One region of the Friedmanniella luteola genome, then DNA from elsewhere that is predicted to be linked to it. Evidence: predicted binding sites of a transcription regulator. Region 1 holds the regulator's gene; each other region holds the start of a gene.

Region 1 (10,219 bases):
CGGCGTGCCGCACCACCTGCTCGACGTCCTCGACGTGACCGAGACCGCGACCGTCGCCGAGTTCCAGGCCCTCGCCCGCGCCGCCATCGCCGACTGCCGGGTGCGCGGGGTGGTCCCGGTGGTCGTCGGCGGGTCGGCGCTGTACGTGCGCGCCGTCGTGGACGACTTCGACTTCCCCGGCACCGACGCGGGCGTCCGCGCCCGGCTGGAGTCCGAGCTGGCCGTCGTCGGCCCGGCGGGTCTGCACGCGCGGCTGGCCGCGGTCGACCCGGCGTCGGCCGCGACGATCGGCCCCGGCAACGGCCGGCGGCTGGTCCGCGCCCTCGAGGTGGTCGAGCTGACCGGCCGGCCCTACGCGTCCACGCTGCCCGCGCACCGCTACCTGCTGCCCGGGGTCGTCCAGATCGGGCTCCGGATCGACCGGCCCACCCTCGACGCGCGCATCGCGCAGCGGGTCGAGGCGATGTGGGCGGCGGGCTTCGTCGACGAGGTGCGCCGCCTCGCCGAGCGCTCGCCGGGTCTGCGCGAGGGCGTCACCGCCTCCCGGGCGCTGGGGTACCGCCAGCTGCTCGCGCACCTGGACGGCGAGCTGACCGAGGCCGAGGCCCGGGAGCAGACGGTCGCGGGGACGCGCCGCTTCGCCCGCCGGCAGGGCGGCTGGTTCACCCGCGACCCGCGGATCACCTGGCTGGACTGGGACGCCCCGGACCTGGTCGACGCCGCGCTCGCCGCCGCCGGACCCGGCGGCGAGGGACCCGACCGGGGGACGGCCGTCGGCGGGGACCTCCCGCCGGCTCTGGGAGACTGAGCCCATGCGCAGGTGGTCGTTCAGCAAGGGGCACGGGACCGAGAACGACTTCGTGGTCCTGCTCGACCGGGACGACACGATGGGCGTCGGCCCGGCCGAGGTCCGCTACCTCTGCGACCGGCACGCCGGCCTCGGCGGCGACGGGCTGCTGCGGGCGGTCCGGGCCCGGCACGTCCCCGAGTGGGACGGCGACGGCTCGCTGTGGTTCATGGACTACCGCAACGCCGACGGGTCGGTGGCCCAGATGTGCGGGAACGGGCTGCGCGTCTTCGCCCGCTTCCTGCTCGACCACGACCTCGCCAGCGGCCCCACCCTCCAGATCGCCACCCGCACGGGCCTGCAGGAGGCGACGGTCCTGCCCGACACGCGGATCCGCGTCTCGATGGGCCCTGTCCGCGTCGACGCGCCGGCGACGCCCGTGACCGTGCGCACCGGGGACGGCACCGAGCACGTCGTGCTCCCCGCCGACGTGGGCAACCCCCACGGGGTGGCCTTCGTCGACGACCTCGGCGCGCTGGACCTGCACACCGCCCCGCAGGTGCCGGCCGACGTCTTCCCCGAGGGGGTCAACGTCGAGTTCGTCCGCGTGCTGGGTCCCCGGCACATCGCGCTCCGGGTGCACGAGCGCGGGGTGGGGGAGACCCGCTCCTGCGGCACGGGGACCGTCGCGGCGGCCGCCGCCGCTCGCGTGCACACCGGTGACACCACGCCGCTGCCGGTCACCTATCGTGTCGAGGTGCCTGGCGGCGAGGTCGAGGTCGAGCTCGCCGAGGACCAGGCCCATCTGACCGGCCCGGCGGTGCTCATCGCCCACGGCCAGGTCCTGGTACCCGAGGAGGGGTAGTGGCAGTCCTGGACACGTTCTCGCTCGCCGGCAAGGTCTCGGTGGTCACGGGGGCGAACCGCGGCATCGGCCGCGCGCTCGTCACCGCCCTGGCCGAGGCGGGCAGCGACATCGTCCTGCTCGTCCGCGACGCCGACGCCGGCGCGAGGACGAAGGCCGAGGTGGAGCAGCTGGGCGTCCGCGCCCACGTCGTCACCGCCGACGTGACCCACCCCGACCAGGTGCAGCGGGCTGTCGAGGAGTCCGTCGCCGGTCTCGGCCAGGTCGACGTCCTGGTCAACAACGCCGGCTTCTGCGTGCACCGGCCCGCCCTCGAGGTCACCCCCGAGGAGTGGAGCTCGGTGATGGACGTCAACGTCACCGGCGTCTGGAACTGCGCGCAGGCCTTCGGCCGGGTGATGGTCGAGCAGGGCAGCGGCGCGATCATCAACATCGGCTCCATCTCGGCCCAGATCGTCAACCGGCCGCAGCACCAGCCCGGGTACAACGCGTCGAAGGCGGCGGTGCACCAGCTGACGAAGTCGCTCGCGGCGGAGTGGGCGCCGATGGGCGTCCGGGTCAACGCGCTGGCCCCCGGCTACACCAAGACCGAGATGGCCCCGGTCGACAGCCCGGAGTTCCGCCGGCACTGGATCGAGGACGCTCCCATGCAGCGGTACGCGCTGCCCGAGGAGCTCGGCCCGAGCGTGGTGTTCCTGGCCTCGGCCGCCTCCGGGTTCATCACCGGTGAGGTACTCGTCATCGACGGCGGGTACACCCTCTTCTGAGCGGGCGGCCGTGCGCGGCCGGGGGAGCAGGAAATGCCCTCGGCGCCGGTTGTCGCCCCGTGAGACCCTGGAGGGACGATGACTTCACCTGAGCCGCAGCCCGTCAGCCCGAGCGACGCGGTCGAGGACGACCTGCTGATCGAGCGCCTCGACCCCCGCGACCACCCCGAGTTCGCCCGACCCGCGCGCCGCCCCGCCGCCGAGCCGGACGACGCCTACGACGGCGACCAGCAGGACCTCGCCGACCGGCAGTCGCTGCGCCGCGTGGCCGGCATGTCGACCGAGCTCACCGACATCACCGAGGTCGAGTACCGCCAGCTCCTGCTGGAGCGCGTGGTGCTGGTGAGCGTCTGGACCACCGGGACCGCCGCCGACGCGGAGAACTCCCTCGCCGAGCTCAAGCTGCTCGCCGAGACCGCGGGCTCGGAGATCCTCGAGGGTCTCGTCCAACGGCGCAGCCGGCCCGACCCCGCCACCTACATCGGCAGCGGCAAGGTCGACGAGCTCCGCGAGGTGGTGGTGGCGACCGGCGCGGACACCGTCATCTGCGACGGCGAGCTCTCCCCGGCGCAGCTGCGCAACCTGGAGGACAAGATCAAGGTCAAGGTCATCGACCGGACCGCCCTGATCCTCGACATCTTCGCTCAGCACGCGCAGAGCGCGGAGGGCAAGGCCCAGGTCGAGATGGCCCAGCTCAACTACCTCAAGCAGCGTCTCCGCGGCTGGGGTGGCAACCTCTCCCGGCAGGCGGGCGGACGCGCCGCTGGCGGCGCCGGGATCGGCGGCCGTGGCCCCGGTGAGACCAAGATCGAGACCGACCGTCGACGGATCGGCAGCCGGATCGCGAAGCTCCGCCGTGAGCTGCGGGACCTGGACAGCACCCGGCAGGTCGAGCGGGCCGGGCGCCGGCGCAACGAGATCCCGTCGGTGGCCATCGTCGGCTACACCAACGCCGGCAAGTCGAGCATGCTCAACCGGCTGACCGACGCCGGCGTGCTGGTGGAGGACGCCTTGTTCGCCACGCTCGACCCGACCACCCGCCGGGCGGGCACCCCCGACGGCCGCGTGTACACGTTGACCGACACGGTCGGCTTCGTCCGGCACCTGCCGCACGACCTGGTCGAGGCCTTCCGCTCCACCCTCGAGGAGTCGGCGCAGGCCGATCTCCTGCTGCACGTCGTCGACGCCTCCGACCCCGACCCGGAGGGCCAGATCAAGGCCGTGCGGGGCGTGCTGGCCGAGATCGGCGCGGGTGAGGTGCCCGAGCAGCTGGTGCTGAACAAGGCCGACCAGGCCGACCCCGGGGTGCTGACGGCGCTCCGGACCAGCTACCCCACCGCCGTGATCGCCTCGGCCCGGACCGGGCTGGGCCTCGACGACGTGCGGGCGGCGCTGGAGGCCCGGCTGCCGCGCCCGGAGGTCGTCGTCCGGGTGCTGCTGCCCTACGAGCGCGGCGACCTCCTCAACCGCATCCACCAGGCGGGGGAGATCACCACCCTCGAGCACACCGGGGCCGGCACCGTGGTGAACGCGCGGGTCCTGCCGTCCCTGGCCGGGGAGCTGGAGCCCTACCTGCAGACCGCGGGCGGCCCGGCCTCCTGACGGCCCCGTCCACAGCGGCGGGGTCGGCGCGTCCACAGCCCCGTCGCGCGCGGAGGGACCTGTCGGTGGCGGCCGTTAGAGTTCTTCGGTGACCCCCGCCACCGCCACGACCCGCCCGACGGCGACTGCGGCCGGCCACCGGGACGTCCTCGTCGCCGCGGTGGAGAAGATCGGCGGCCGTGAGCGGCCGGGGCAGGTCGCCATGGCCGACGCCGTCGACGACGCCCTGGCCACCGGCCGGCACCTGCTGATCCAGGCCGGCACCGGCACCGGCAAGTCCCTCGGGTACCTGGCGCCGACGCTCGTCCGGCTGGCCCGCTCGCGGGAGCGGATCGTCATCGCGACCGCCACCCTCGCCCTGCAGTCCCAGCTGGCCGACAACGACATCCCGGCCGCGCTGGACGCGGTGCAGAAGGTGACCGGCCGCCGCCCCAAGCACGCCGTGCTGAAGGGCCGCACCAACTACGCGTGCCTGCTCCGCGTCCGCGACGGCAGCGAGACCGACCAGAGCACGCTGATCAGCGCCGCCGACCTGGCCAGCACCATCACGCCCAAGGCCAGCCCCGAGTCGGCGCTGGGCGCCGAGGTGCTCGCCCTGCGGGAGTGGGCCGAGGAGGAGGCGACCAGCGGCGGCGTCGCCGACCGGGACGGCGCGCCCAGCCACACCGACCGGGGCTGGCAGCAGGTCTCCATCCCGGTCCGGGAGTGCCTGGGGGCGCAGCGCTGCCCCTTCGGTGACGAGTGCTTCGTCGAGAAGTCGCGCGAGGCGGCGCGGTCGGCCGACCTCGTGGTCACCAACCACGCCCTGCTCGCCATCAACGCCATGCACGGCGGCACCGCCCTGCCCGAGCACTCCGCCGTGATCATCGACGAGGCCCACGAGCTGGTGGCCCGGGTGACGGGGGCGGCCTCCGCCGAGCTGACGCCGGCTCAGATCGAGCGGGTCGCGCGGCGCGCCATGGTGCACCTGGACGACGACGTCGCGCTCGACCTGCTGGAGTCGGCCGAGACGCTGCGGGGGGCGCTGGAGGGCGCGCCCCTGGAGCGGGTCGAGAACGCGGCGTCGGCCTTCGTCGAGGGCTGCGCGACCGTCCGCGACGCCGCGCGTACCGCGGTGAGCAAGATGAGCGGTGGCGACGAGAAGGCGGACGGGGAGCGGCGGCAGGCGGCGGCCGCCGTCAAGGAGGTCTTCGACGTCGCCGAGCGGATGGCCGCCCTGCACTCCACCGACGTCGTCTGGGTCAGCGAGTCCGAGCGGATGGGCAGGGCCGCCCGGGTGGCGCCGCTCAGCGTCGCCGGGCTGATGCGCAGCGCCGTGTTCGGCGAGGCGACCATCGTGCTGACCTCCGCCACTCTGAAGCTGGGCGGCGAGTTCACCCCCATGGCGGCCAGCGTCGGGCTGCGGGCGGCCGAGCGCGACGACAGCACGGCCGAGCCCGAGAGCTCCGTCCGCGACACCGACGGCCCCGACACCGACGAGGCGGCCCCGGTCCGGTGGCGGGCGCTGGACGTCGGCTCGCCCTTCGACTACGGGCGGCAGGGCATCCTCTACCTCACCCGCTCGATGCCGGCCCCCGGCCGGGACGGCATGCCCGCCGAGGTGCTGGCCGAGATCGCCGAGCTGGTGTGGGCGGCCGGCGGTCGCACGCTCGGGCTCTTCTCCTCCCGCCGGGCCGCCGAGGCCGCGGCCGTGCACGTGCGCAAGCAGCTGCCCCAGCAGACCGTGCTGTGCCAGGGGGACGCCCAGCTCTCGGAGCTGACCCGGCGCTTCGTCGCGGAGGAGCAGACGAGCCTGTTCGGCACGCTCTCGCTGTGGCAGGGCATCGACGTGCCGGGCGCGACCTGCTCGCTGGTGATCATCGACCGGGTGCCCTTCCCCCGGCCCGACGAGCCGCTCACCCTGGCCCGGCAGCGGGCGGTGGCGGAGGCGGGGGGCAACGGCTTCATGAGCGTCGCGGCGACGCACGCCGCGCTGCTGCTGGCCCAGGGCGCCGGCCGGCTGATCCGCCGGACCGACGACAAGGGAGTGGTGGCCGTGCTGGACCCGCGGCTGGCCACCGCCCGCTACGGAAGCTTCCTGCGCGCCTCCATGCCGCCGATGTGGCAGACGAGCGACCGGGAGACGGTCGTGCAGGCACTGCGGCGGCTGTCCGGCCAGGCCTGAGGGCGGACCGGACGCCGCCGGCCGTCAGAGCTTGCGGAGGACCGCGACGACCTTGCCCAGGATCGAGGCGTGGTTGCCGTCGATCGGGTCGTAGGCGGGGTTGTGCGGCATCAGCCACACCTGGCCGTCGCGCCGCTTGAACGTCTTGACCGTCGCCTCGTCGTTCAGCAGGGCCGCCACGATGTCCCCGTTCTCGGCGGTCGGCTGCTGACGCACCACCACCCAGTCGCGGTCGCAGATGGCGGCGTCGATCATCGAGTCTCCGCGGACCTCGAGGAGGAACATGGTGCCCTGGCCGACGAGCTGGTGAGGGAGGGCGAACACGTCCTCCACCCGCTCCTCGGCGAGGATCGGGCCGCCGGCGGCGATCCGTCCCAGCACGGGCACGTGCACCGGGGCCGGGTAGGCGTCGCCGCGACCGGTGTCGTCGACCTCCGCCTCGGCCAGCACGGGGCGCGCGGCGCCCTCGGCCGGGACGGCCGGACGGCTGTCGGCCTCGCCGGGCAGCAGCACCTCGAGGGCCCGGGGACGGTTGGGGTCGCGCCGCAGGAAGCCCTTCTGCTCCAGGGTCTTCAGCTGGTGGGCGACGCTCGAGGAGCTGGCCAGGCCGACCGCCTCGCCCATCTCGCGGATGCTGGGCGGGTAGCCGCGGCTGTCCACGGCCTCCTTGATGACCTCGAGGATCCGCCGCTGGCGCGGCGTGAGGCCGTGTGCGTCGGCGGGCCCGTCGGGCAGCGACCGGACCGTGCCGCTGGCCCCGAGCTGCGCCTCGACCTCGGCGGCGCTGGGTCGGCCGCGCTTGCGGGCCGGGCGGCCCGGCGCGAGGTCGGCGGAGGAGGTGGTGTCGTCACGGTCTGCCATGCGGCTGAATCTAGGGAAGGCCCGCGGTGAAATCAAACACCTGTTCGAGCGTGTCGCGACCGCGTCCGAGCGGTCCGCGGCGGCGACGCCCGAGAACTGTCAGTGGTCCCTGGTGAGGTGAGGACATGAGCACGACGACGGCGAACTCTCGACCCGAGGTCGAACACGCGTTCGCATGTGCTTGGCAGCCGCCGTCTGGTGCGGTACAAATCAAACACACGTTCTATCGAACGTCTGTTCGACTTCTCCTGAGGAGCTTGACCATGGACGTCACCACCCTCGAGGCGCCCCAGGGTGCCACGGCCGCCGGGTACCGCGCGACCGCTCGCCCGACGTCGCCCACCCGGGCGCCGGGACGTCCGCGGCGCCGGACCGGACGGGGCACCGGCCCCCAGGCCCGGCCCGCGCGTCCGCTGGCCGGCGGCACCCGGGTGCTGCGTCCGCAGGCCTGCGCCGTCGACGCGCCCGCGGCCCCGGCCGTCGCGTCCGCCGGCTGGCGGCTGACCGAGCGCGGGATCGCGCTGGTGCTGGTGACGGCCCTGCTGATCGTCACCGCTGCGGTCACCGTGGTCGGGCTCACCGCCCTCCGCGTCACCGGCGAGCGCTACGCCGACGCCGGCCGGACGGTCCTCGTCCAGCCCTGACCTGCCTGGTGCACGGCGCCGTCGGCCACCCCGCTGGTCCGCCCTGCGGGCAGAATGGCCGGGTGAGCACCGAGGCGCCGGCCCGCCCGTTCCGGGCAGCCCGTGGCGTCGCCCAGCTCGCCGGCGTCGCTGCCTTCGGGGTCACGCTCAGCGCGCTGTACGCGGGCACCGGCGTCGGCCTCCCGTGCCCCTTCCGGATGGCGACCGGCTGGGAGTGCCCCCTCTGCGGCGGCACCCGGCTCGGGAGCGCCCTGCTGCACGGCGACCTCGTCGCCGCCTTCGCCTACAACCCGGTCGTGCTGGTCGGCCTGGTCGTCCTCGCCGTCCTGGGGGTGCTGTGGAGCGTCGAGGCCCTCGGTGGCCCCGCCGTCCGGCTCCCCGCCCGGGCGGCGGCGGGTCTGATCCGTGTGCGCCCCACCCGGTGGCTGCTGCTGGGTCTCCTGGGCGCCACCGTCTTCGTCGTCCTGCGCAACCTGCTCTGAGCTCGGGCGTCCCGACCCCCCGCCGTCCGCGGGGGCGCTGCGGCACGCCTTCCGCGGGCTCGCCCCGGCGCGCCACGCCCGGTGGGCCGGTCTCTTGCGGTCGGGGCCGTGCAGACGTACGCTCTCTACATCTAGTAGTTACACCGGTGTTCTTCCTCCACAGGTAGTGGTTGGTCGTCCACACCGATCCACAGCACGGTCCACATCCTCTGCACAGGGTTGTCCCCAGGACGGCTCGGCGGAGACCCCGGGAGGAGTCGCGCGTGTTCTGCCCCTACTGCCGTCACCACGACTCCAAGGTCCTCGACTCGCGCACCGCGGAGGACGGCTCGAGCATCCGTCGCCGCCGTCAGTGCCCGGACTGCAGCCGTCGCTTCACCACGGTGGAGCAGATGCAGCTCGTCGTCGTGAAGCGCAGCGGGGTGGTCGAGCCCTTCGCCCGCGACAAGGTCATCGGTGGCGTGCGGAAGGCCTGCAAGGGTCGCCCGGTCACCGAGGACCAGCTCGCGCGGCTCGGCCAGGTCGTCGAGGACACTCTGCGGGCCTCCGGCTCGCCGGAGGTACCCGCGGACGAGGTCGGCGTCGCCATCCTCGGCCCGCTCCGCGACCTCGACCAGGTGGCCTACCTCCGGTTCGCGAGCGTCTACCGGCAGTTCCGCTCCGTCGACGACTTCGAGGCCGAGATCGCGCTGCTCCGCGTGGAGCAGGACCCGACCGGCATCGAGCCCCTCATCCCCGACCCGGCCGCGGACCAGAAGGTCAGCGCCTTCACCCCGCACCGGTTGACCCCGGGCCGCAAGGCCCCGCCGTAGGGCTCAGCCCCTGCCCCCCGATCCCCGGGGCAGGGTTCGCGCGGCCGGGAAGGTCTGCGTGAGCCCAGCCCCGGTTCCACCCCTGCGACGTGCCCGCCCCGCGAGCCCGACCGGGGGCCGCACGACAGGCGTCACCGCACGACCGGCCACCACCTGCGGGTGGCCATGGCCCCTCGGGGCCACCGCACTCTCGGGGTAACCCATCGTCAGCACCGTCCGGCACGACGCCGGGCAGCACAGGAAGGCTCCACATGACCGAAACCGCTCGTCCGGCGAACGGACGCTCGGACGCGAAGCGGCCCGGCCGCGGCAAGAACGCCGGCCTGACCATCGACCGCGTCTTCAGCACCCCGGGCGTCCACCCGTACGACGACGTCGTGTGGGAGCGCCGGGACGTCGTGCAGACCAACTGGAAGACCGGCGAGACCGTCTTCGAGCAGAAGGCGGTGGAGTTCCCCGACTTCTGGAGCGTCAACGCCTCCACGATCGTCACCACGAAGTACTTCCGCGGCGCCCTCGGCTCCCCGCAGCGCGAGCAGGGGCTGCGCCAGCTCATCGACCGCGTCGTGCACACCTACCGCCGGGCGGGCGAGGAGCACGGCTACTTCGCCACCCCGGCCGACGCGGAGGTCTTCGAGCACGAGATCACCTGGATGCTGCTGCACCAGTACTTCTCGTTCAACTCCCCGGTCTGGTTCAACGTGGGCACCCAGTCCCCGCAGCAGGTCAGCGCGTGCTTCATCCTGAGCGTCGACGACTCGATGGACTCGATCCTGAACTGGTACCGCGAGGAGGGCTTCATCTTCAAGGGCGGCTCCGGCGCCGGCCTGAACCTGTCCCGGATCCGCTCGTCCAAGGAGCTGCTCAGCTCCGGCGGCACGGCCTCGGGCCCGGTCTCCTTCATGCGTGGCGCGGACGCCAGCGCAGGCACCATCAAGTCCGGTGGGGCGACCCGCCGCGCGGCCAAGATGGTCGTCCTCGACGTGGACCACCCCGACATCGAGGAGTTCATCGAGACCAAGGCCAGCGAGGAGAACAAGATCCGCGCGCTGCGCGACGCCGGCTTCGACATGGATCTCGGCGGCAAGGACATCACCTCGGTCCAGTACCAGAACGCCAACAACTCCGTCCGGGTGAACGACGAGTTCATGCGCGCCGTCGAGGACGGCAAGCCGTTCGGCCTGCGCGCCCGCAGCGACGGCAGCGTCATCGAGACCGTCGACGCCCGCGAGCTC
Region 2 (10,219 bases), 710 kb from region 1:
GTGACTGTCCACCCCGTCGCCGAAGGCATCACCAACCCGCCGATCGACGAGCTGCTCACCCGTTCGGACTCCAAGTACAAGCTGGTGCTGTTCGCGGCCAAGCGCGCCCGCCAGATCAACGCCTACTACTCCCAGCTGGGCGAGGGCCTCCTCGACCACGTCGGCCCGCTGGTCGAGACCGGCCCGCAGGAGAAGCCGCTCTCCATCGCCCTGCGCGAGGTGAACGCCGGCAAGCTCAACTGCATCGACATCGACCCGGACGCCGAGGAGGCCGAGCAGGCCGCGCCCCAGGGCCCCACCCTGGTCGAGCCCGCCTGACCCGCCGCACCCTGCCCGTGGACCCGGTCCTGGGGGATCGTCCCCCGCTGCGCTGGCAGCTCCCCCAGGGGCCGGTGCACCGGTGAGCCGCGTCGTCCTCGGCGTCGCCGGCGGGATCGCCGCCTACAAGGCGTGCGAGCTGCTGCGCCGGCTGCTGGCCGCCGGGCACGAGGTCACCGTGGTGCCGACCGACGCCGCGCTGCAGTTCGTCGGCGAGGCGACCTGGGCCGCCCTCTCCGGTCGACCGGTGCACACCGGCGTCTGGGCCGACGCCCACCGCGTGCCGCACGTGAAGCTGGGGCAGGAAGCCGACCTCGTGGTCGTCGCCCCGGCCACCGCCGACCTGCTGGCCCGCGCGGCCACCGGACGCGCCGACGACCTGCTCACCAACGTGCTCCTCACCGCCCACGGACCCGTCGTCATGGCGCCGGCGATGCACACCGAGATGTGGCTGCACGCGGCCACCCGCGCCAACGTGGAGACCCTCCGCTCCCGGGGGGTCGTCGTCGTCGACCCGGACTCCGGCCGGCTCACCGGCCCCGACTCCGGACCCGGCCGGCTGCCGGACCCCGCCGAGCTGGCCGCCGTGGTGGAGAGCGTCCTCGCCGACGCCGCCGTCGCCGGCCGCGCCGCCGGGCAGGACCTCGCGGGGCTGCGCGTCGTCGTGTCGGCCGGCGGCACCCGCGAGCACCTCGACCCGGTCCGCTTCCTCGGCAACGCCTCCTCCGGCCTGATGGGCTGGGCGCTGGCCCGCGCCGCCCGGCTGCGCGGCGCCGAGGTCACCCTCGTCGCGGCCAACGTCGACCGGCCGGCGCCCCCTGGGGTCCCGGTCACCACCGTCACCTCGACAGCCGACCTCGCGGCCGCGGTCACCGCCGCGGCCGGGAACGCCGACGTCGTGGTGATGGCCGCCGCGCCCGCCGACTTCACGCCGGCCGCGGCCAGCGGCACCAAGATCAAGAAGTCCGGCGACGGGGGCCTGGAGCTGGACCTGGTCCAGACCGCCGACGTGCTGGCGGGGCTGGTCCGGGCCCGGACGGACCCGCGCCAGGTGCTCGTCGGTTTCGCCGCCGAGACGCCCGACGGGGACGCCGACCTGCTGGAGCTGGGCCGGGCCAAGCTGGCCCGGAAGGGCTGCGACCTGCTGGTGCTCAACGCCGTCGGACCGGGCCTGGTGTTCGGGCAGCCCGACAGCGAGATCACGCTGCTGACCCCGGAGGGGTCGGACGGACCGCACGCCGGGAGCAAGGACACGCTGGCCCACATCATCTGGGACACCGCCCTCTCCCTGCGCTCGTCCCGGTAGGTTGGCCCGACCGGCGCAGCCGCCGGTCCAGCCAGCGAGGAAGACGAGGCCATGGCGCGCAGACTGTTCACCTCCGAGTCGGTCACCGAGGGTCACCCCGACAAGATCGCCGACCAGATCAGCGACACGGTCTTGGATGCGCTGCTCGAGCAGGACCCCACCAGCCGGGTGGCCGTGGAGTGCCTGGTCACCACCGGCCTGGTCGTCGTGGCCGGTGAGGTGACCACCGAGTCCTACGTCGAGATCCCCGGCCTGGTGCGGCAGAAGATCATCGACATCGGCTACGACTCCTCCACCAAGGGGTTCGACGGGGCGTCGTGCGGCGTCACCATCGCCATCGGCCAGCAGTCGCCCGACATCGCGCAGGGCGTCGACACCGCCGTCGAGTCCCGGACCGGCTCCTCGGTCGACGCGCTGGACGCCCAGGGCGCCGGCGACCAGGGGCTGATGTTCGGCTACGCGTGCGACGACACCGCCGCGCTGATGCCGCTGCCGATCGACCTCGCGCACCGGCTCGCCGAGCAGCTCTCCGCCGTCCGCAAGGACGGGACGATGCCCTACCTGCGTCCGGACGGCAAGACCCAGGTCACCATCGAGTACGACGGCGACCGGCCCGTCCGGCTGGACACCGTGGTGCTGTCCAGCCAGCACGCCGCCGACATCGACCTCGACGCGCTGCTCGCCCCGGACGTCCGCAAGCACGTCGTCGAGCCGGTCCTGGAGCGCTACCAGATCGACAGCTCCGACTACCGGCTGCTGGTGAACCCGACCGGCCGCTTCGAGATCGGCGGGCCGATGGGCGACGCGGGGCTCACCGGCCGCAAGATCATCGTCGACACCTACGGCGGGATGGCCCGGCACGGGGGCGGCGCCTTCTCGGGCAAGGACCCGTCGAAGGTCGACCGCTCCGGCGCCTACGCGATGCGCTGGGTGGCCAAGAACGTCGTGGCCGCCGGTCTCGCCCGCCGCTGCGAGGTCCAGGTGGCCTACGCCATCGGCAAGTCGCACCCCGTCGGCTTCTACGTCGAGACGTTCGGCACCGAGACGGTGCCGGTCGGCCAGATCACCGACGCCGTGCTGGCCACCTTCGACCTGCGTCCGGCGGCCATCATCCGCGACCTCGACCTCAAGCGCCCGGTCTACGGCCCGACGGCCGCGTACGGCCACTTCGGCCGGGAGCTGGCCGGCCTCACCTGGGAGGTCACCGACCGCGCCGACGCCCTCGCGGCGGCCGTCCGCGGCTGACGGCGGGCCCTCGGGCCCGCGTCAGCGGGCCATCAGCGAGCGTCGGCGCGCCCGCCGCACCGCGCCGCGGACCGACTGCGCGACCGCGGCGCCGACGAGCAGGCCCAGCGCGATCGCGGTGACCACCCCCAGGACGCCCAGCGCCGCCGCGACCGAGCCGCCCGGGTCGACGGCGAGCTGGGTGGTCGAGAGCAGCCCCAGGCTGCCCGGGACCAGCAGCCAGAACGACGGCAGGAAGACGACGAGCCGGGGCAACGTCGGCTTCACCGCCTCCACCCCCGACGCGCCGAGACTGGCGGCGAGGGCGCCGGCGAAGCTGCCCAGCACCGGGCCGGACAGGGCCTGGCCGATCGACTGGGCCGCGAAGGCCAGCACGAGGGTGATGGCGATGAAGGGCAGCAGGCGCAGCGACGGGCTCTCCAGCAGCCCGATCCCGACCGTGATCAGCGCCAGCCCCAGCGGCGCCGCCCACCACCCCAGCTCGTCTACGCGCTGGTTGGTCAGGGCGGCCGTCGGCACGGCGAACAGCCGGGCCGCCGCGACGATGCCGAGGGTGAACAGCAGCAGCTGCACGATGCCGAAGACCAGCCGGGCGGTGCCGGCGACCATGTCGCCGCTGGCCAGCTCCGACATCGCGGTGACGATCAGCGCCCCGGGCAGCAGCACCGCGAGGGGCGGCAGCAGCGTCCGCAGCGGGCCCTCCAGCAGGTCGGCGTCGACCGCGGCGAAGACGAGGCAGGCCAGCACGAAGGCGGCGACGGTCGGCAGCAGGGTGCTGAGCAGCCGGAACCGCTGGCTGAGCCGGAACAGGGCGACCACCACGGTGCCGCCGACGGCCGCGAAGGCGACGTTCGCCCGGCCCGGCTGCAGGATGAGCGCGATCCCGACGGCGATCCCCACCCAGCCGAGGTTGGCCAGCCAGAGCGGGTACCGCGACGGTCGCGCGCTGAGGGCCAGCAGGGCGCCGGTCGCCTGCTCGATGGTCATCGAGCCCTCGACCAGCTGGTAGCGGATCGTCCGGACCTCCGCGGCCTGGTCCAAGCGCAGCGAGCCCTTCACGCCCTCGAAGGTGGCTGGCTCCCCGCTGCTGACGGCGATCGTCACCCCCGTCGGGCCGGCGGCGACCTGGGCGTCGGGGTGGCCCAGCCGGCTGGCGACCTCGACCACCTCGTCCTCGACGTCGGAGACGGGCTGGCCGGTCGCCACCATGGCGGCGGCGAGCGCGACCAGCAGGCGTCGCACCTGCAGGTCGGACGGGTCGGCGGGCGTGCGCAAGGTCATGGCTCCTCGTCGGTCGGTCCGGGACCGCCGCTCGTCCACAGGTGTGGTGCGCGGGGCCGGGTCTGTCGGACCCCTCTGCCTATCATCGAGCGTGCCTCCCAGGACGGACGTCGAGACGAGCCCCGCGGACCGCGCGGCGCCGTCGGTGGCCGTCGCGCCCGCCCCCGGGCCGCCGCCCCCGCACACGCCGGCCGAGGTCCGGCCGGTCGGCCGGGTCGTCCTCGACCTGCCGCTGAGCCACCTCGACCGGCCCTTCGACTACACGGTCTCCCGCGCCCAGGACGCCGACGCCGTCCCCGGCGCCCGCGTCCGGGTGCGCTTCGCCGGCAAGCAGCGCGACGGCTTCCTGCTGGAGCGCCGGGAGGCCAGCGACCACGACGGGGCGCTCAGCCCGCTCGCCAAGGTCGTCTCGGCCGAACCCGTGCTCACCCCGGAGGTGGCGCGGCTGGTCCGCGGCGTCGCCGACCACTACGCGGGCAGCTTCTCCGACGTGATGCGGCTGGCGGTGCCGCCCCGGCACGCCGCGACCGAGAAGGCGGCGCCCGGCGCCGGCCCGTCCGCCGACCTGCCCGACGCCCCGCCGCAGCCCTTCGGCGCGTACCCCGCGGGTCCGGGGTACCTGGCCGCGCTCGCCGACGGCCGGAGCCCCCGCGCCGCGTGGCAGGTCACGCCCAGCGCCGACGCGAGCGGGGACTGGGCCCTCGGACTGGCCGCGGCGGCCCGGGCCGCCGTCGAGGGCGGACGGGGCGCGGTCCTCGTGGTCCCCGACCAGCGGGACGTGGAGCAGCTCAAGCAGGCCTGCGCGGCGGCGCTGGGGCCGACCGGCTTCGCGGTGCTCGTCGCCGAAGCCGGCCCCGCCGCGCGCTACCGGGCCTTCCTGCGGGCGCTGCGCGGCGAGGTCAAGGTGGTGATCGGCAACCGGGCGGCCGCCTTCGCACCGGTCCGCGACCTCGGGCTGGTGGCGCTCTGGGACGACGGCGACGACCTGCTGGCGGAGCCGCGCGCACCCTACCCGCACGCCCGCGAGGTGCTGGCGCTGCGCGCCGCCCAGCAGGGCGCCGGCGCGCTGTTCGCCGGCTACGCCCGGACCGCCGAGGTGCAGGCCTGGGTGGAGCAGGGCTGGCTGCGCGAGCTGGCCCAGGACCGCGTCGCACTCCGGCACACCGCCCCGCACGTCAAGGTCAGCGCCGACACCGACCGGGCCCTCGAGCGCGACCCGGCCGCCCGCGCCGCCCGGCTGCCGCACGAGGTCTTCACGCTGATGCGGTCCGTGCTGCCGCAGGGGCCGGTGCTGGTGCAGGTGCCCCGGGCCGGCTACCTCGTCGCGCTCGTCTGCCAGGACTGCCGCGAGCCCGCCCGCTGCCGGCACTGCGGCGGCCCCACCCGCGCCGGGCGCGGGCGGACGGGGGACGGGCCGCAGGCCACCTGCACCTGGTGCGGACGGCTGCAGGTCGGCTGGGAGTGCCCGATCTGCGGGTCGCACCGCTTCCGCGCGCCCGTGGTCGGGTCCGAGCGGACGGCCGAGGAGCTCGGCAAGGCGTTCCCCGGCACGGCCGTCCGGCAGTCGAGCGCCGGCCAGGTCGCGGCGACCGTGCCGGCCACGTCGGCCATCGTCGTGGCCACCCCGGGGGCCGAGCCGCGGGCGGAGGGCGGGTACGCCGGAGCAGTGCTGCTCGACACCCCGCTGCTCCTGCTCCGCGCCGACCTGCGCGCGACCGAGGAGGCGCTGCGGCGCTGGCTCAACGCCGTCGCCCTCGTCCGCAGCGGCAGCGACGGCGGCTCGGTGATCGCGGTGGGGGAGAGCTCCGGTCGTGCCCTGCAGGCGCTGGTCCGGGTCGACCCGGCAGGGCTGGCCTCGCGCGAGCTGGTCGACCGGGCGGACGCCCACTTCCCGCCGGCCGCCAAGCTGGTGACGGTCGAGGGCCGGCCCGAGGCGCTGGCCGAGTTCATCGAGCTGGCCCAGCTGCCTCCGAACGCCGAGCTCCTGGGGCCTGTCGCCCTGCCGCCCGAGCGCCGCCCGGGCGAGCCCGCCGCGCTGGCGGGCGACGTCGGGCTGTCCCGGCTCACCCTGCGCGCCCCGCGGTCCGAGGGCGCCGCCCTGGTGCGGGCCGCCAAGGACGTCGCGGCCATCCGCAGCGCCCGCAAGAGTGACGGTGCCCTGCGGATCCGCGTCGACCCCGTCACCGTCGGCTAGCCCTCCCGCGCACGGGAGCCGACGAGCGCGCGGCGCGAGTCCGGAGCAGGTCGACGGCTCAGGGTGGTGGGTGCTCCGGTCATCCCGTGGAGGTGAGGGCGGGTGCTCGGACCGGCGGGCCGGTCCGCGGCAGCGCGAGGCGGGTGTTGCGCAGCGGCTGCTGGTCGTGGTCGACGAGCCGGGGCGGGATCCACTCGGGCAGGCGGTCCTCACCGAGGCGGCAGGTCCAGCCCCGGGAGGCGAAGTTGTGGTGGTGGTAGCGGCAGAGCAGCGTCAGGTTGTCGAGGTCGGTGGGTCCGCCCTCGATCCAGGGGACGATGTGGTGGCGTTCGCACCACGTGGGCGGGAGGTCGCAGCCGGGGAAGCTGCACCCCCGGTCGCGGGCGGCGAGGGCGAGGGTCTGGCTGGGGGAGGCGATCCGCCGGGTGCGGCCCAGGGTCAGGACCGCCCCAGCGCGGTCGAGCACGGTCGGGATGATCTCGGCGGCGGAGGCGAGCTCCAGCAGCGTCCCCGTCGGGATGAGGGTGCCGTCCGAGGTCTGGCCGAAGCCGGTGCGTTCGCGCAGGCTGTCGTGGTCGATGGTGACGAGGACCGTGGCCGGGATGCCGCCCGACTCGGGCAGGTCACCGGAGCGGAGGATGCGGTCGCAGACCTCCTCGAGCGCGTCGTGCACCCGCTGGCCGTGGGTCCGCTCGTCCGGGACCTCCACCGTCCCGACCTGGAGACCCGGCACGGTGTCGGTCCGCGGTCTGGCCAAGGGGTCCAGCACGGCTCGGAGCTTGACGCCGACGGGTCCGGTCAGACGGAGCTCGCCGCGCCAGCTGCCGTCGCGGGCGGCTCGGAGCTCGACGTGGCGACGGTCCTCGTTCAGCCGCTCCTGGGGTCGGCTGCCGTCCCCGTCGAGGTGGTCGACCCACCGTTCGGTGCAGACACGCAGGTCACCGGGGCCGAAGACGAGGGCGAGATCGGTCAGCTCGCGGTCGCCCCGGCTGACCGCTGCCCGGTCGTAGCCGGGGCCGTCGACCCGGAGGAGCCCGCGGCGGATGATCTCGACCTGGTCGGGTGTGACCCGGCCGTCACGCTGCGCGGCGGCCAGCCCCGGCCGGAGGGGCGGGAGCAGCGCGCCGAGCGGGCTGACCCGGTCGCCGACCTGCTCCGACGCCCGGACCCGGCGGTAGGCCTCGGCGGGGGAGATCCGCAGCGCCTGCGTGAGCACCCGGGTGAGGCGTCCCTGGCCGAGGGTGCCGGCGACATCGCGTGCGGCCGCATCCCGCAGCGCGCGGTGGTCGACCAGCGGCAGCCGGGTTCCGCACCAGCTCCAGGTCCTGCAGGAAGGCCACCAGACCGACGGCGTCCAGCTGGTCCAGGCCGCCCGCCTCCACCGCGGCCAGCAGGTCGGCCACGGCCTGGTCGAGCGCCGCCAGCCGCCTGGCCACTGCCGTGGTCGTCCCCACCTCACCGTCCATGCCCGAAGGCTATTCGAGCCTGTGTTCGAATACGATGCTCGGCGGACCACGGACAACACCTGAGCCGGTACGGACAACACCACTCGGTCGGCGACGGTCGGGGTCTGACGGCGACGGGACGGGTCAGCCGGGCACCAGCGCCGACCCCGGCCAGCCCGTGCACCGCGGCGGCCCACGGTCGACCGGCCACTAGGCTCGTCCGGTGCGCATCGTCTTCGCCGGGACCCCTGAGGTGGCCCTGCCCCCGCTGGAGGCGCTGGTCGCCTCCCGCCACGACGTCGTCGCGGTCGTCACCCGCCCCGACGCCCCGGCGGGGCGGGGAAAGAAGCTGACCCCGAGCCCGGTGGCCGCGCGGGCGGCCGAGCTGGGCCTGGAGACGTTGACCCCCCGCCGGCCGCGGGACGAGGACTTCGTCGCCCGGCTCATCGCGCTCGCCCCCGACTGCTGCCCGGTCGTCGCCTACGGCGCGCTGCTGCCGCAGCGCGTCATCGACGTGCCCCGGCACGGCTTCGTCAACCTGCACTTCTCGCTGCTCCCCGCGTGGCGCGGCGCGGCCCCGGTCCAGCACGCCCTGCTGGCCGGTGACGCGGTCACCGGGGCGACGACGTTCCAGATCGTCCTGGAGCTGGACGCCGGTCCCACCTACCTGCGGGTCTCGGAGCCGGTCCGGCCGGACGACACGGCGGGCGACCTCCTGCAGCGGCTCGCCGTCTCCGGCGCGGAGCTGCTGGTCCAGACGCTGGACGGGATCGAGGACGGCACCCTCACCGCGGAGCCGCAGCCGGTGGAGGGGGTCAGCTTCGCCCCGAAGATCGAGGTCGACGACGCCCGCGTCGACTGGACGCTCCCGGCCGAGGTCGTCGACCGCCGGATCCGCGGGTGCACGCCCGCCCCCGGCGCCTGGACGACGCTCGACGGCGAACGGCTGAAGCTCGGCCCGGCGGTGCCCGTCGACGGGGCCCTGCCCCCCGGCCGGCTGCAGGTGGGGAAGGCGGCGGTGCTCGTGGGCACGGGCAGCACCCCGCTGCGGCTCGGCCAGGTGCAGGCCCCGGGCAAGCGGCCGATGGCCGCCGCCGACTGGGCGCGCGGGGTCCAGCTGCCGGTCGACGCGGCGCTGGGCGCCTGAGGTGGCCGCACCCGCCCGCGGACGGCGCAAGCCCGACCGCGCCCGCCGGCTCGCCTTCGACGCCCTCCGGCTGGTCAACGGGGACGGCGCCTACGCCAACCTCGTGCTGGCCGACCTGCTCGCCGAGCGGCACCTCGAGGGCCGGGACGCGGCCTTCGCCACCGAGCTGGTGGCCGGCACGTGCCGCTGGCAGGGCACCTACGACGCGGTCATCGTCGCGGCGTCCGGCCGCACCCTCGGCAGCCTGCAGCCCGCCGTGCTGGACCTGCTCCGGCTCGGCGCCCACCAGGTGCTCGCGCTGCGGGTCCCCAGCCACGCCGCCGTCGCCGCGATGGTCGACCTGGCGGCCGCCACGGTGGGGGAACGGGTCACGGGGCTGGCCAACGCGGTGCTGCGGCGGGTCGCCGCCCGCGACCTCGAGGGGTGGCTGGACCTGCTCGGCGCCGGGCTCGACCGTCGCGACACGCTCGCGCTGCGGACGGCCCACCCGCGCTGGGTCGTCGACGCCCTGGCCGACGTGCTGCCCGAGGACGAGCTGGCGCCGGCCCTGGAGGCGGACAACGTCAACCCTGCGGTCACGCTGGTGGTCCGGCCCGGGCTGGCCGAGGTCGGCGAGCTGCTGGCCGCCAGGGCGGAGCCGGCGACGTGGTCGCCCTTCGCTGCCCGCTGGACGGGCTCGCCGTCGGCCCTGCCGGCGGTGCGCGAGGGCCGCGCCGGCGTCCAGGACGAGGGCTCGCAGCTGGTGGCCTGGGGGCTGACCCGGGCATCCGCACCCGCCGGTCCCTGGCTCGACCTGTGCGCCGGACCGGGCGGCAAGACCGCCCTGCTGGCCGGGCTGCTGGGGGAGGGCGACGGCCCGGTGGTCGCGGTCGAGCCGTCGGCGCACCGCGCCACGCTGGTGGCGTCGGGGCTCCGGGGGCACGCGGCCGACCGCAGCCTCGTCCTCCAGGCCGACGGCACCCGCCCGGCCTGGCCTCGGGCCACCTTCGCCCGGGTGCTGGTCGACGTGCCCTGCACCGGTCTGGGTGCGCTGCGCCGCCGGCCCGAGGCGCGCTGGCGCCGGGCCGACACGGCAGTGGAGCAGCTCCACCCCCTCCAGTGCGCGCTGCTCGCGTCGGCGCTCGACGCCACCGCACCGGGCGGGGTGGTCGGCTACGTCACCTGCTCACCGCACCGGCGCGAGACCGTGGACGTCGTCACCGAGACCCTGGCCGGGCGGGACGACGTGACGGTGCTGCCGGCGGCCGGGCTGCTGCCGGACGTGCCCGGGGCGGCCCTGGGCG
Region 3 (10,219 bases), 760 kb from region 1:
CGCGCAGCACGGCCCGGTCCAGCCGGTCCAGTCCGAGCTCGTCGACCTCGTAGAGCTCGAGTGCCGCCCGGGCCAGGGCGGGGGTGATCCGGCCGTCCGCCCGGACCTGGGCGTAGTCGCGCACCCGGCGCAGCAGCCGGTTGGCGATCCGGGGGGTGCCGCGGGAGCGTCGGGCGATCTCGGCCGCGCCGGCGGCGTCGAGCCGCGCCTCGATCAGCTCGGCCGAGCGGTGCACGATGTGCTCCAGGGCCGCGGTGTCGTAGAAGTCGAGCTGCGCGGTGAAGCCGAACCGGTCCCGCAGCGGGCCGGGCAGCAGCCCGGCGCGGGTGGTGGCCCCGACCAGGGTGAAGCGCGGGATCTCCAGCGGGATGGCGGTGGCGCCCGGGCCCTTGCCCACCACGACGTCGACCCGGAAGTCCTCCATCGCCAGGTAGAGCATCTCCTCGGCGGGGCGCGACATCCGGTGGATCTCGTCGAGGAAGAACACCTCGCCCTCGGTGAGCCCGGACAGGATGGCCGCGAGGTCGCCGGCGTGGGTGATGGCCGGGCCGCTGGAGATGCGCAGCGGGGCCCCCATCTCCCCCGCGATGATCATGGCCAGCGTCGTCTTGCCCAGCCCGGGCGGCCCGGAGAGCAGCACGTGGTCGGCGACGGTGCCGCGGTGCCGGGCCGCCTCCAGCACCAGGCCCAGCTGGTCGCTGACCCGCGGCTGGCCCTCGAACTCGGCCAGCGACGTCGGGCGCAGCGCCGACTCGGCGGCCCGCTCGTCAGCGTCGGCCACGGGCTGGACGAGCGAGCCCAGGTCCTCCGTCTCGTCGGCGGCGTTCACGCGCTCACCCCCGCGCCAGGGACTGCAGGGCGGCCCGCATCAGGACGGCGACGGAGGTGTCCGGGTCGGCGGCGACCAGCGGCTCCACCTCCGAGCAGGCGGCGTCAGCGTCCTTCTCCGACCAGCCGAGGCCGACGAGGCCGCGGGCCACCTGGTCGCGCCAGACCGGCTGGACGACGGCGCCGGTGTGCGGCTCGGCCGACAGCCCGACCGCGTTGATCTTGTCCTTGAGCTCGATGACCATCCGCTGGGCACCCTTGCGGCCCACCCCCGGCACCTTGCAGAGCTGGACGAGGTTCTCGCTGGCGATCGCGGCGCGCAGCTGGTCGGGCGGCAGCACCGCGAGCGCGGCCTGTGCGAGCTTCGGCCCGACGCCGGTGGCGGTCAGCAGCAGCTCGAAGAACTCCCGCTCGTCGGCGGTGGCGAACCCGTACAGGGTGAGCGAGTCCTCGCGGACGACCAGCGAGGTGGCGAGCGTCGCCCGCTGGCCCACCCGCAGGCCGGCGACCGTGCCGGGGCTGCAGAGGGTGAGCACGCCGAGCCCGCCGACCTCGACGACGGCGGAGGTGGGACCGACCTGCAGGACGGTGCCGCTGAGGGAGGCGATCACGGGGCTCCTCGGAACTGGCGGGTCGGGGATGTCCGGGCCTGGGTGGTCTGGGCGGTCCGGGCCTGGAGGTGGGCGCGGCGCTGGCGGGCGGACTGGAGGGCGGCGGCCTCGACGGCGGCCTCGACGCGGGCGGTGGCCCCGCCGCGCCAGATGTGGCAGATGGCGAGCGCGAGCGCGTCGGCGGCGTCCGCCGGCTTGGGGGCGGCGGTGAGCCGGAGGATGCGGGTGACCATGGCGCCCACCTGCTCCTTGCCCGCGCGGCCCGAGCCGGTGATCGACGCCTTGACCTCGCTCGGGGTGTGCAGGGCGACCGGCAGGCCGTGCCGGGCCGCGACCAGCATGGCGATCCCCGCGGCCTGCGCGGTGCCCATCACCGTGGCCACGTTGTGCTGCGCGAAGACCCGCTCGACGGCGACGGCGTCCGGTCGGTGCTCGCGCACCCACGCCTCCACCGACTCCTCGAGCTGCACCAGCCGCCGGGCGGTCTCCAGCGTCGGCGGGGTGCGGGTGACGCCCACGGCGACCAGGGTGGGCGGACGCCCGGGCACGCCGTCGACGACGCCGAGGCCGCAGCGGGTCAGCCCGGGGTCGATGCCCAGCACGCGCACGGCGTCACTCCTCGTCCGGGCGGCGCCCGGTCCTCGCGTCGAACAGGTGTTCGCTTGACCCTACGAGGCGGGGCCGGGTCGGCCCGGACGGCGCGCCGTGCGCCCTTCGACGGGCTCAGGGAGCGGGCGACGGGCTCGGCGTCAGCTGATCGACGCGAGGACCTCGTCGGAGGCGTCGAAGTTGGCGTAGACGTTCTGGACGTCGTCGGAGTCCTCGAGGGCGTCGATGATCTTCATGACCTTCTCGACGGTCGGGGCGTCGACCTCCTGGGTGAACTCCGGGACGAAGGAGACCTCGGCGGAGTCGTAGTCCAGGCCGGCCTCCTGGACCGCGGTCCGCACCCGGACGGTGTCGGCGGGGTCGGAGATGACCTCGAAGCTCTCCCCCAGGTCGTTGACCTCCTCGGGGTCGGCGTCCAGCGTCGCCTCGAGGACGTCGTCCTCGGCCAGCGTCCGGTCGCCCTGCTGCTTCGGGACCACGACGACGCCCTTGCGGCTGAACACCCGGGCGGTCGAGCCGGAGTCGGCCATCGTGCCCCCGTTGCGGGTCACCGCGACGCGGACCTCGGAGGCGGAGCGGTTCCGGTTGTCGGTCAGGCACTCGATGAGCATGGCGATGCCGGCGGGTCCGTAGGCCTCGTACATGAGCGTCTCGTAGTCGGCGCCGCCCGACTCGGCCCCGGACCCACGCTTCACCGCGCGGTCGATGTTGTCCTTCGGGACGGAGGTCTTCTTGGCCTTCTGGATCGCGTCGAAGAGCGTCGGGTTGCCGTCGACGTCACCGCCGCCGAGACGGGCGGCGACCTCGATGTTCTTGATCAGCTTCGCGAACGACTTGGCCCGGCGCGCGTCGACGACGGCCTTCTGGTGCTTGGTGGTTGCCCACTTGGAGTGTCCCGACATGGGGGCGATTCTAAGGCCAGGCGCCGAGAGTCAGCACTACCGAGCCCGACCGACGCGAGGGCGGCCGACAAGACCTGACCTCCACCGGGGCGGCCAGGAGCCCCCTCCGCGTCCGAGCGGAGCGAGGACGGACACGACTACCGGGGGATCTGCCACCGCGGCGTGGAGGGCTTGGTCTTCCACGCGACGATCGACCACTGGCTCTTCCCGGCGGCGCGCATCAGCGGGATGTCGGGGCTGACGGCGACGGGGTGGCCGACGGTCTGCAGCATCGGCAGGTCGGAGTGGGAGTCGGCGTAGGCGAAGCTGCGGGTCAGGTCGACCCCGTGCAGCGAGGCGTAGTGCTTGAGCCACGCCGCCCGGGACTCCCCCACCAGCGGCGGCCGGGCCAGGAAGCCCGTGCAGCGGCCGTCGGCGTCGGTGGCCAGCTGGGCGGCCACGATGACGTCGAAGTACTCCCGCAGCGGCCGGGTGAGCGTCTCGACGGCGCCGGTGATGAGGATGGTGGTGTGCCCGGCGGCGCGGTGCTGCTCGATCCGCTCCAACGCCTCCGCGGAGACCCGGCTGAGGATCGCCGGGGCCATCGTCGTGTCGACCCGGTGCTCCAGCTCGGCCAGGTCGAGGCCGCGGTAGCGGCGGTAGACCGCCCGCAGGAAGTCGCCGCGGTCCCGCTGCTCGGCCAGCAGGTAGCCGGGCAGCCGGCGGGCGACCTGCCCGACCTCGGCCACCTGGCCCGCCGGGGACAGCTCGGGCAGGCGCGACCACAGGTACTGCTCGACCACGTTGGTGGACATGATGGTGCCGTCCAGGTCGAAGATCGCGACGGCCGAGGCGCCGGCCGTGTCCTTGCTGAGGTCCTTCATGGTGCTGGGCCGGGACCCGCGCTTGTTCCGCAGGGCGTCCATCCGGCGCACCGACGTGGTGATCGAGGGGCAGTGCACGTCCTCGATGTAGGTCTTCCAGTCGTAGACCGCGGTGTCGAAGGCGAACGCCTCGACGTCGTCGGGGTGCAGCGAGCGGGTCAGGGCCAGCGTCGCGTCGTCGACGAAGTGCAGCTCGGACTGGGCGTACTCGTTGTAGAGGCCGTGGTAGCGCCGCAGGAAGTCCAGCCGGCGGCGGAACTTGTCGAGGCTGCGGGCGGCCTGCCGGGTCCGGTCCGAGCGCGGCGCCCGGGCCAGCAGCCGCTCGGCGAGGGAGTGCGCGAGCTCCGAGCTCGCCAGCAGCCGGCCGACCGAGGAGGAGCCCGGGAAGTCCCACTCGGGCAGCGGTTCGCCCGGCTTGGCCGTGCGCTCCAGCGGGTGCTCGGTGAAGTAGTGCCGGATCAGCTCGTAGATCCCCGCGATGGTCAACGGGTTCCGGGCGCCGGAGCTGACGTGGTAGAACTCCGGGCGGCCGACCGTCGGGGCGGTGGCGCAGACGGCGATGATCGCGTTGACGACGAGGTCGCACGGCACGATGTCGAGCACCGAGTCCGGCGAACCGGGGAACTCGGGCAGCTCGCCGCGGCCGTAGGCCAGGATCAACGGCTCGGCCATCTTGAAGCCCTCGATCCACCCCGGGTAGGGGTGCGCCCAGGACGACTCGACGATGGCCGGCCGGACCACCGAGACGCGGATCTCCGCCCCCAGGTCGGCGACCACCCGCTCGCCGAGGGCCTTGGTGAAGGTGTAGACGTCGGTCCAGCCGAGCGAGCGGGCCCGCTCGGTGCCCGCGCGGACGAGCTCGGCCTGCACCCACTCGGTGCGGCGGCGCTCGGTGTCGGCCGCCGTGGTCAGGTAGCCGGCGCGACGGTGCTGGCGCTCGGCCTCCTTGCGCAGCGTGGTCAGCCGGTCGGGCATCCGGGACTCCGCCTCGACGAGCTCCCGCATGGCGAGCCCGGCCGCGGTCTCGGCCGCGTAGTCGACGCTGTGCTCCTGCGGCCCCTCCGGGATGGCGCCGCGGCGGCGGCCCGCCGTGTAGGCGGTGGAGATGTGCACGTAGTGCGGGACGCGGACGGCACGGCCGTCCTCGTCGCGGCAGGCCTCGATCATCCGCTCCATCAGGGCCTTGGTGCCCACCACGTTGGTGGTGAAGGCCTGGTCGATGGGCGGGTCGAAGGAGACGTCGCCCGCGCAGTGCACGAGGACGTCGAGGTCGCGCGGCAGCGCCGGCACGTTCGGCAGGTCGCCCTCGATGACCTCGATGCGGGCGTCGACCAGCGCCTCGGCGCCGCCCGCCGCGTCGCGCACGTCGGCGAAGATCGCCTTCTTGACCAGGGAGACGACGCGGTCGCGGGCCGAGGCCGAGCCCTTGCGGCGGACCAGGACCGAGGGCCGGGTGTCCGGCAGCTCGGTGAGGATCTTCCACAGCAGCTGCTCGCCGATGAAGCCGGTGACGCCGGTCATGACGATCTTCTGCCCCGCCAGCAGGTCCCGCAGCCGGCCGTCGAGCCGGGGGGCGGGGTGGTCGGCGTCGCGCACCACGGTCGGTCGGCTGGACGTGTCGGCAGCAGCCGTCATGGGGTCGGTTCCTCGGGGGTGGCGAGCGGCAGCGAGGCGGCCCGGAGAGCCTCCTCGATGGTGAAGTTGCCGACGTACAGGGCGGTCCCGATGATCGCGCCCTCGACGCCGACCGGGACGAGGTCGCGCAGCGCCACCACGTCCTCGAGGCTGGAGATGCCGCCGCTCGCGACCACGGGGGCGTCGGTGCGGGCGCAGACGTGCCGCAGCAGCTCCAGGTTGGGCCCGCTCAGCATGCCGTCGGAGGCCACGTCGGTGACCACGAACCGGGCGCAGCCGGCCCGGTCGAGCCGGTCCAGGGTCTCGTCGAGCTCCCCGCCCTCCGAGGTCCAGCCGCGGGCGGCGAGCCGGGTGCCGCGGACGTCGAGGCCGATGGCGATGCGGTCGCCGTGCGCGGCGATGATCTCCTCGCACCACGCGGGGCGCTCGAGGGCGGCGGTGCCGATGTTGACCCGGCGGCAGCCGGTGGCCAGGGCCCGCTCGAGGGTCTCGTCGTCGCGGATGCCGCCCGACAGCTCCACCTGCAGGTGGAGGTGGGAGACGATCTCGGCGATGATCTCGGCGTTGCTGCCCCGCCCGAACGCGGCGTCCAGGTCGACCAGGTGGATCCACTCCGCGCCAGCGTCCTGCCAGCGCTGGGCGGCGGCCCGCGGGTCCCCGAACACCTTCTCCGAACCGAGCCGGCCCTGCACCAGCTGCACCGCCTGGCCGCCGGAGACGTCGACGGCGGGCAGCAGGACCAAGGGGCTCTGCGAATTCACCCGACGACCCTACCGGAGGAGCGACCACGCCCCGGCCACGTCCCGGCGGCCCCGCACCCGGTCAGCAGGCGACGGCAGCGAGCCCGAAGCGGCTGCGGGCCGAGGCGCTGACAGCCCCGAGGAAGCGCTCCGAGTTCGGCGTGGTGCCCGCGGTGTACCAGCGGTCGTCGATGTCGCAGACCAGCAGCTCGGCCGGGGTGTCGGCCAGCACCAGCGGCAGCGTGTGCACGACGGTGGACGGGAAGCTGATCACCCGCCGGGCCAGCACGCCGAGGCGGGCCGCGATCTCCAGGGGCAGGTCGGGCCGGACGACGGTGACGCCGAGGCCCTCGATCCGGGCCAGCTTGGCGTCGGACTCCTTGCGGTGGGCGAAGTAGCGGTCGACGGCGTACTGCTCGACGAGGCTGGCGACCCCGCCGAGGTAGGCGTCGGCGTCCACGACGCCGGTCTCGACCAGGGAGGTGCCGATGAGGTCGGAGCCCAGCTTCACCTCGGGGACCGGGAAGCGGGAGCGCACCCAGGCGAAGGTGTTGCGACCGACGTGGGCCCGGGGCAGCTCCACGTCGAGGCTGGTGAACAGCGCGAGGCGGCAGCCCGACTCGGGGCTGATGCGGCGGCGGACCGAGCCGGAGATCTGCTCGCGGGCGAAGTGGCTGATCTGCCGGCGGTGCCCGGGGGTGGCCACGCTGTGCCAGCGGGCGAGGTGCTCACCGGCGACCCACTGCCGGGCGAACTCGAGGGTGGCGGTGCCGTCGTCGACGATCACCACCTCGGGCGCGCGGCTGATGCTCATCACGACCTGCAGGACGCCGGAGAACGGGTCGCCGATCACGAGGCGCTCGACGCCGGAGAGCTCGCTGGCCAGCGAGCGGACGGTGCGGGCCGTGGCCGCCCCGCCCAGCCGCGGCTCGTGCCAGAGGACCTCGAGGCCGTCCTCCCGGGCCAGCGCGGACATCGCCCGCAGCTGGCGGCGGGTGGCCTCGTTCGTGGGGGCCAGCACGATGACCGTGAGGTCGTCCCGGGGCTCGCCGGCCTGGTGGGCCCACTCGACCACGTTCAGCAGCTGGGCGGGGCTCTCCACCAGGGCCGACGAGCGCACGCTCAGCTGCCCGTGCTGGCGAGCTGCGGCTCGGCCCCGGACTGCACGCGGCGCAGCTTCTTCATGGCGGCGAGCTCGCCGTCGTAGATCTTCTTGACCCCGTCGCCGAGGGACTCGGTGATGATCCGGACGTCGCGGACGAGGCGCTGCAGGCCGGGAGGCTCCACGGAGGCGGACTGGTCCGAGCCCCACATGGCGCGGTCGAGGGTGATGTGCCGCTCGACGAACACGGCGCCGAGCGCGACGGCGGCCAGCGTCGTCTGCAGGCCCGTCTCGTGCCCGGAGTAGCCGATCGGCACGTTCGGGAACTCCGACTGCAGCGTGTGGATCATCCGCAGGTTCAGCTCAGCCGGCTTGGCCGGGTAGGTGCTCGTGGCGTGGCACATGACGATGTTCTCACTGCCCAGCACCTCCACCGCGTGGCGGATCTGCTTCGGCGTCGACATCCCGGTGGACAGGATGATCGTCCGGCCGGTGGCGCGGAGCCGGCGGAGCAGCTCGTCGTCGGTCAGCGAGGCGGAGGCGACCTTGTGCGCCGGCACGTCGAACTGCTCGAGGAAGTCCACCGCCTCGACGTCCCACGGGGAGGCGAACCAAGCGATGCCGCGGTCGCGGGCGTGGGCGTCGATCTGGCGGTAGTCGTCCTCGCCGAACTCGACGCGGTGCCGGTAGTCGATGTAGGTCATCCGGCCCCACGGGGTGTCCCGCTCGATGTCCCACTGGTCGCGGGGGGTGCAGATCTCGGGCGTGCGCTTCTGGAACTTGACGGCGTCGCAGCCGGCGGCGGCGGCCTGGTCGATGAGCGCGAAGGCGTTCGCGAGCTCACCGTTGTGGTTGATGCCGATCTCGCCGGTGATGTACACCGGGTGGCCCGGTCCGACGACGCGGTCGCCGAGGCGCCGCGTCGGTCCCTGGAGCAGTGCTGAGGAGGTGGTCATGGGCGCACGCTAGGGAGCGTTTCTGGCGGGACGGGCGATGGCACCTGAACGGCAGGCGAACATCCGACGGAGTCCCGGAGACACCGGCCCCGACGGGGCTCGGGGGCGGTACCCGGCCGCCGGCACCGTGACCCGGCGGTCTGTTGGCGTGACACACGCCTGCCCGTAACCGCCCATTCACCTGGGCTCGCCAGCATGCGTGCACTACGTCCGTCGACGAAAGCCGAGCTCCATGCCGCCCATGCGAACCGCCTCCCTCACCGAGCAGCCGGGTGAGCGGGAGATCGCCTCGTTCGCCCCCCTCGTCCACCGGCCGCTCGTGATCGCCGGCAACGGACCCTCCGCCGCCGTGCCCCCGCAGCACCGGCTGCCCGCCGACCCCGTCGTCTTCCGGATGAACTGGTTCTTCCTGGAGAGCCACTACCACTTCGGCAGCCACGTCGACGCCTGGTTCTTCTCCGTGCCGAACCAGACGCTGGAGGAGACGCTCGCCCAGGAGATCCGGAGCGGCCGGTACACGGTCGACCGGCTGCTGTCCCCCATGCAGCTGCCGTCCGGACGGGACGGGGACGGCTGGGGGAACCAGCTCCTCGACGTCGACGTCGTGCAGCAGGACCACTGGGCCGTGGTGGCGCGGCACCCCCGGCTGGCCCGCCGGTTCATGAGCCGCCCCGGGCTGCCGACGACCGGGCTGCAGGCGCTCGGCTTCGCCCTGGCGGTGGGTTTCCGCGAGGTGTACCTGTCCGGCATCGACCTGTACGAGTCGGCGGAGGCCCGCTACGGCTACACGGTCACCGACCAGGTCGCGGCCGCGCTCACCGCCAAGGACATCACCCCCGGCTACGAGAGCGCGCACTCGATCGACACCGACCTCGCCTTCCTGCAGGCCTGCCTGACGGAGTTCCCCGACGCCCGCGTGCACAACCTCAGCGAGTCGGTGAACCTGTCGGTCTACCTCGGCACCGCCCCGGAGCAGGTCGAGGGCCCCGACCTGGCGGCCGGCAGCACGGCGCACCTGGGCGAGCCCAAGGACCGCGTCGTGGCCACCCTGGCCGGCGCGCCCGGCGCCGACCCGGTCGTGGTCACCGCGCCCCGCGACCGCCGGCTGTGGCAGGAGGTCGACGGCCGCCGGTGCGCCTACGTCACCGTCGTCTCCGGCAACTACCACCACGGCGCCCGTGCGCTGGCCGGCTCGCTGCGCCGGGTGAGCGACGTCCCGCTGCTGGCCCTGGCCACCGCGGACGCCGACCGGGTCGCGCTGGCCGCCAGCGACATCCACGTCATCGACGTCCCGGAGATCCGCAACCCCAACACCAGCCAGCGGTTCCAGCAGCGCTTCCAGCACACCTACACCAAGCTGAACGTCTTCCGCCTCGACTTCCTGGACCGGCTGGTCTACCTGGACAGCGACACCGTGGTGCGGAAGAACATCGACGAGCTCTTCGCCGGTCACGGGTTCGCCGCCGCCCCCGACTCCGGCTTCGACCGGGCCAGCAGCCGGGAGTTCAACTCCGGCGTGCTCGCCCTCGAGCCCTCGCACGCGCAGTTCTGCCGGATGCTCGACGCGCTGGCCGCGACCCCCTCCCGCGACGGCGGGGACCAGGGCTTCCTCAACAGCTTCCTGGACACGTGGGAGGCACTGCCGGTGGAGTACAACACCACCAAGCGGGTGTTCGCCCACCACCCCGCGCTCTACACCGACGCCGACGTCAAGGTGCTGCACTACGTCGGCAACAAGCCCTGGGACCCGCTGCGCGACCCCGCGCACGACCGGTACGCCGAGCTGGACCGCGACTGGCTGGACTGCCTCGAGGCCTGGGAGCTGCGCGAGCTGGTCACCGACCTGCGCGCCGTCGCCTCCGCCCAGGCGCGGGAGGACGCCGGGCTCCAGGTCTCGGGGGGCTCCTCGCTCTCGCCGTTCCGGCAGGCCCAGAAGCTGAACGCCAAACGGCGGTTCGCCCAGGCCGAGGAGG

What was found. The regulator LexA, encoded in region 1, represses DNA repair genes until DNA is damaged. The targets are predictions, from matches to a motif close to TCGAACANNTGTTCGA.
Region 2: BLT72_RS10965 (HNH endonuclease signature motif containing protein) is a predicted target of LexA. The motif match lies at 7,824-7,839, and genes of this name have one in related genera.
Region 3: ruvC (crossover junction endodeoxyribonuclease RuvC) is a predicted target of LexA. The motif match lies at 2,086-2,101, and genes of this name have one in related genera.

What each region holds. Positions count from the first base shown of each region.
Region 1 covers NZ_LT629749.1:1,601,308-1,611,526, forward strand. Annotated here, with positions in the region: gene miaA (tRNA (adenosine(37)-N6)-dimethylallyltransferase MiaA) at 1-808, shown strand, start outside; gene dapF (diaminopimelate epimerase) at 813-1,652, shown strand; gene BLT72_RS07570 (SDR family NAD(P)-dependent oxidoreductase) at 1,652-2,419, shown strand; gene hflX (GTPase HflX) at 2,498-4,021, shown strand; gene BLT72_RS07580 (ATP-dependent DNA helicase) at 4,224-6,185, shown strand; gene lexA (transcriptional repressor LexA) at 6,210-7,046, opposite strand; gene BLT72_RS07590 (hypothetical protein) at 7,310-7,690, shown strand; gene BLT72_RS07595 (DUF2752 domain-containing protein) at 7,753-8,172, shown strand; gene nrdR (transcriptional regulator NrdR) at 8,436-8,984, shown strand; gene BLT72_RS07605 (vitamin B12-dependent ribonucleotide reductase) at 9,236-10,219, shown strand, end outside.
Region 2 covers NZ_LT629749.1:2,310,649-2,320,867, reverse strand. Annotated here, with positions in the region: gene rpoZ (DNA-directed RNA polymerase subunit omega) at 1-318, shown strand; gene coaBC (bifunctional phosphopantothenoylcysteine decarboxylase/phosphopantothenate--cysteine ligase CoaBC) at 401-1,624, shown strand; gene metK (methionine adenosyltransferase) at 1,676-2,869, shown strand; gene BLT72_RS10975 (threonine/serine exporter family protein) at 2,891-4,150, opposite strand; gene BLT72_RS22225 (primosomal protein N') at 4,242-6,344, shown strand; gene BLT72_RS10965 (HNH endonuclease signature motif containing protein) at 6,424-7,803, opposite strand; gene fmt (methionyl-tRNA formyltransferase) at 8,013-8,936, shown strand; gene BLT72_RS10955 (RsmB/NOP family class I SAM-dependent RNA methyltransferase) at 8,938-10,219, shown strand, end outside.
Region 3 covers NZ_LT629749.1:2,362,118-2,372,336, forward strand. Annotated here, with positions in the region: gene ruvB (Holliday junction branch migration DNA helicase RuvB) at 1-829, opposite strand, end outside; gene ruvA (Holliday junction branch migration protein RuvA) at 834-1,439, opposite strand; gene ruvC (crossover junction endodeoxyribonuclease RuvC) at 1,436-2,038, opposite strand; gene BLT72_RS11200 (YebC/PmpR family DNA-binding transcriptional regulator) at 2,189-2,950, opposite strand; gene BLT72_RS11205 (HAD-IB family hydrolase) at 3,088-5,448, opposite strand; gene priA (bifunctional 1-(5-phosphoribosyl)-5-((5-phosphoribosylamino)methylideneamino)imidazole-4-carboxamide isomerase/phosphoribosylanthranilate isomerase PriA) at 5,445-6,209, opposite strand; gene BLT72_RS11215 (hypothetical protein) at 6,271-7,308, opposite strand; gene BLT72_RS11220 (N-acetylneuraminate synthase family protein) at 7,311-8,246, opposite strand; gene BLT72_RS11225 (alpha-2,3-sialyltransferase) at 8,488-10,219, shown strand, end outside.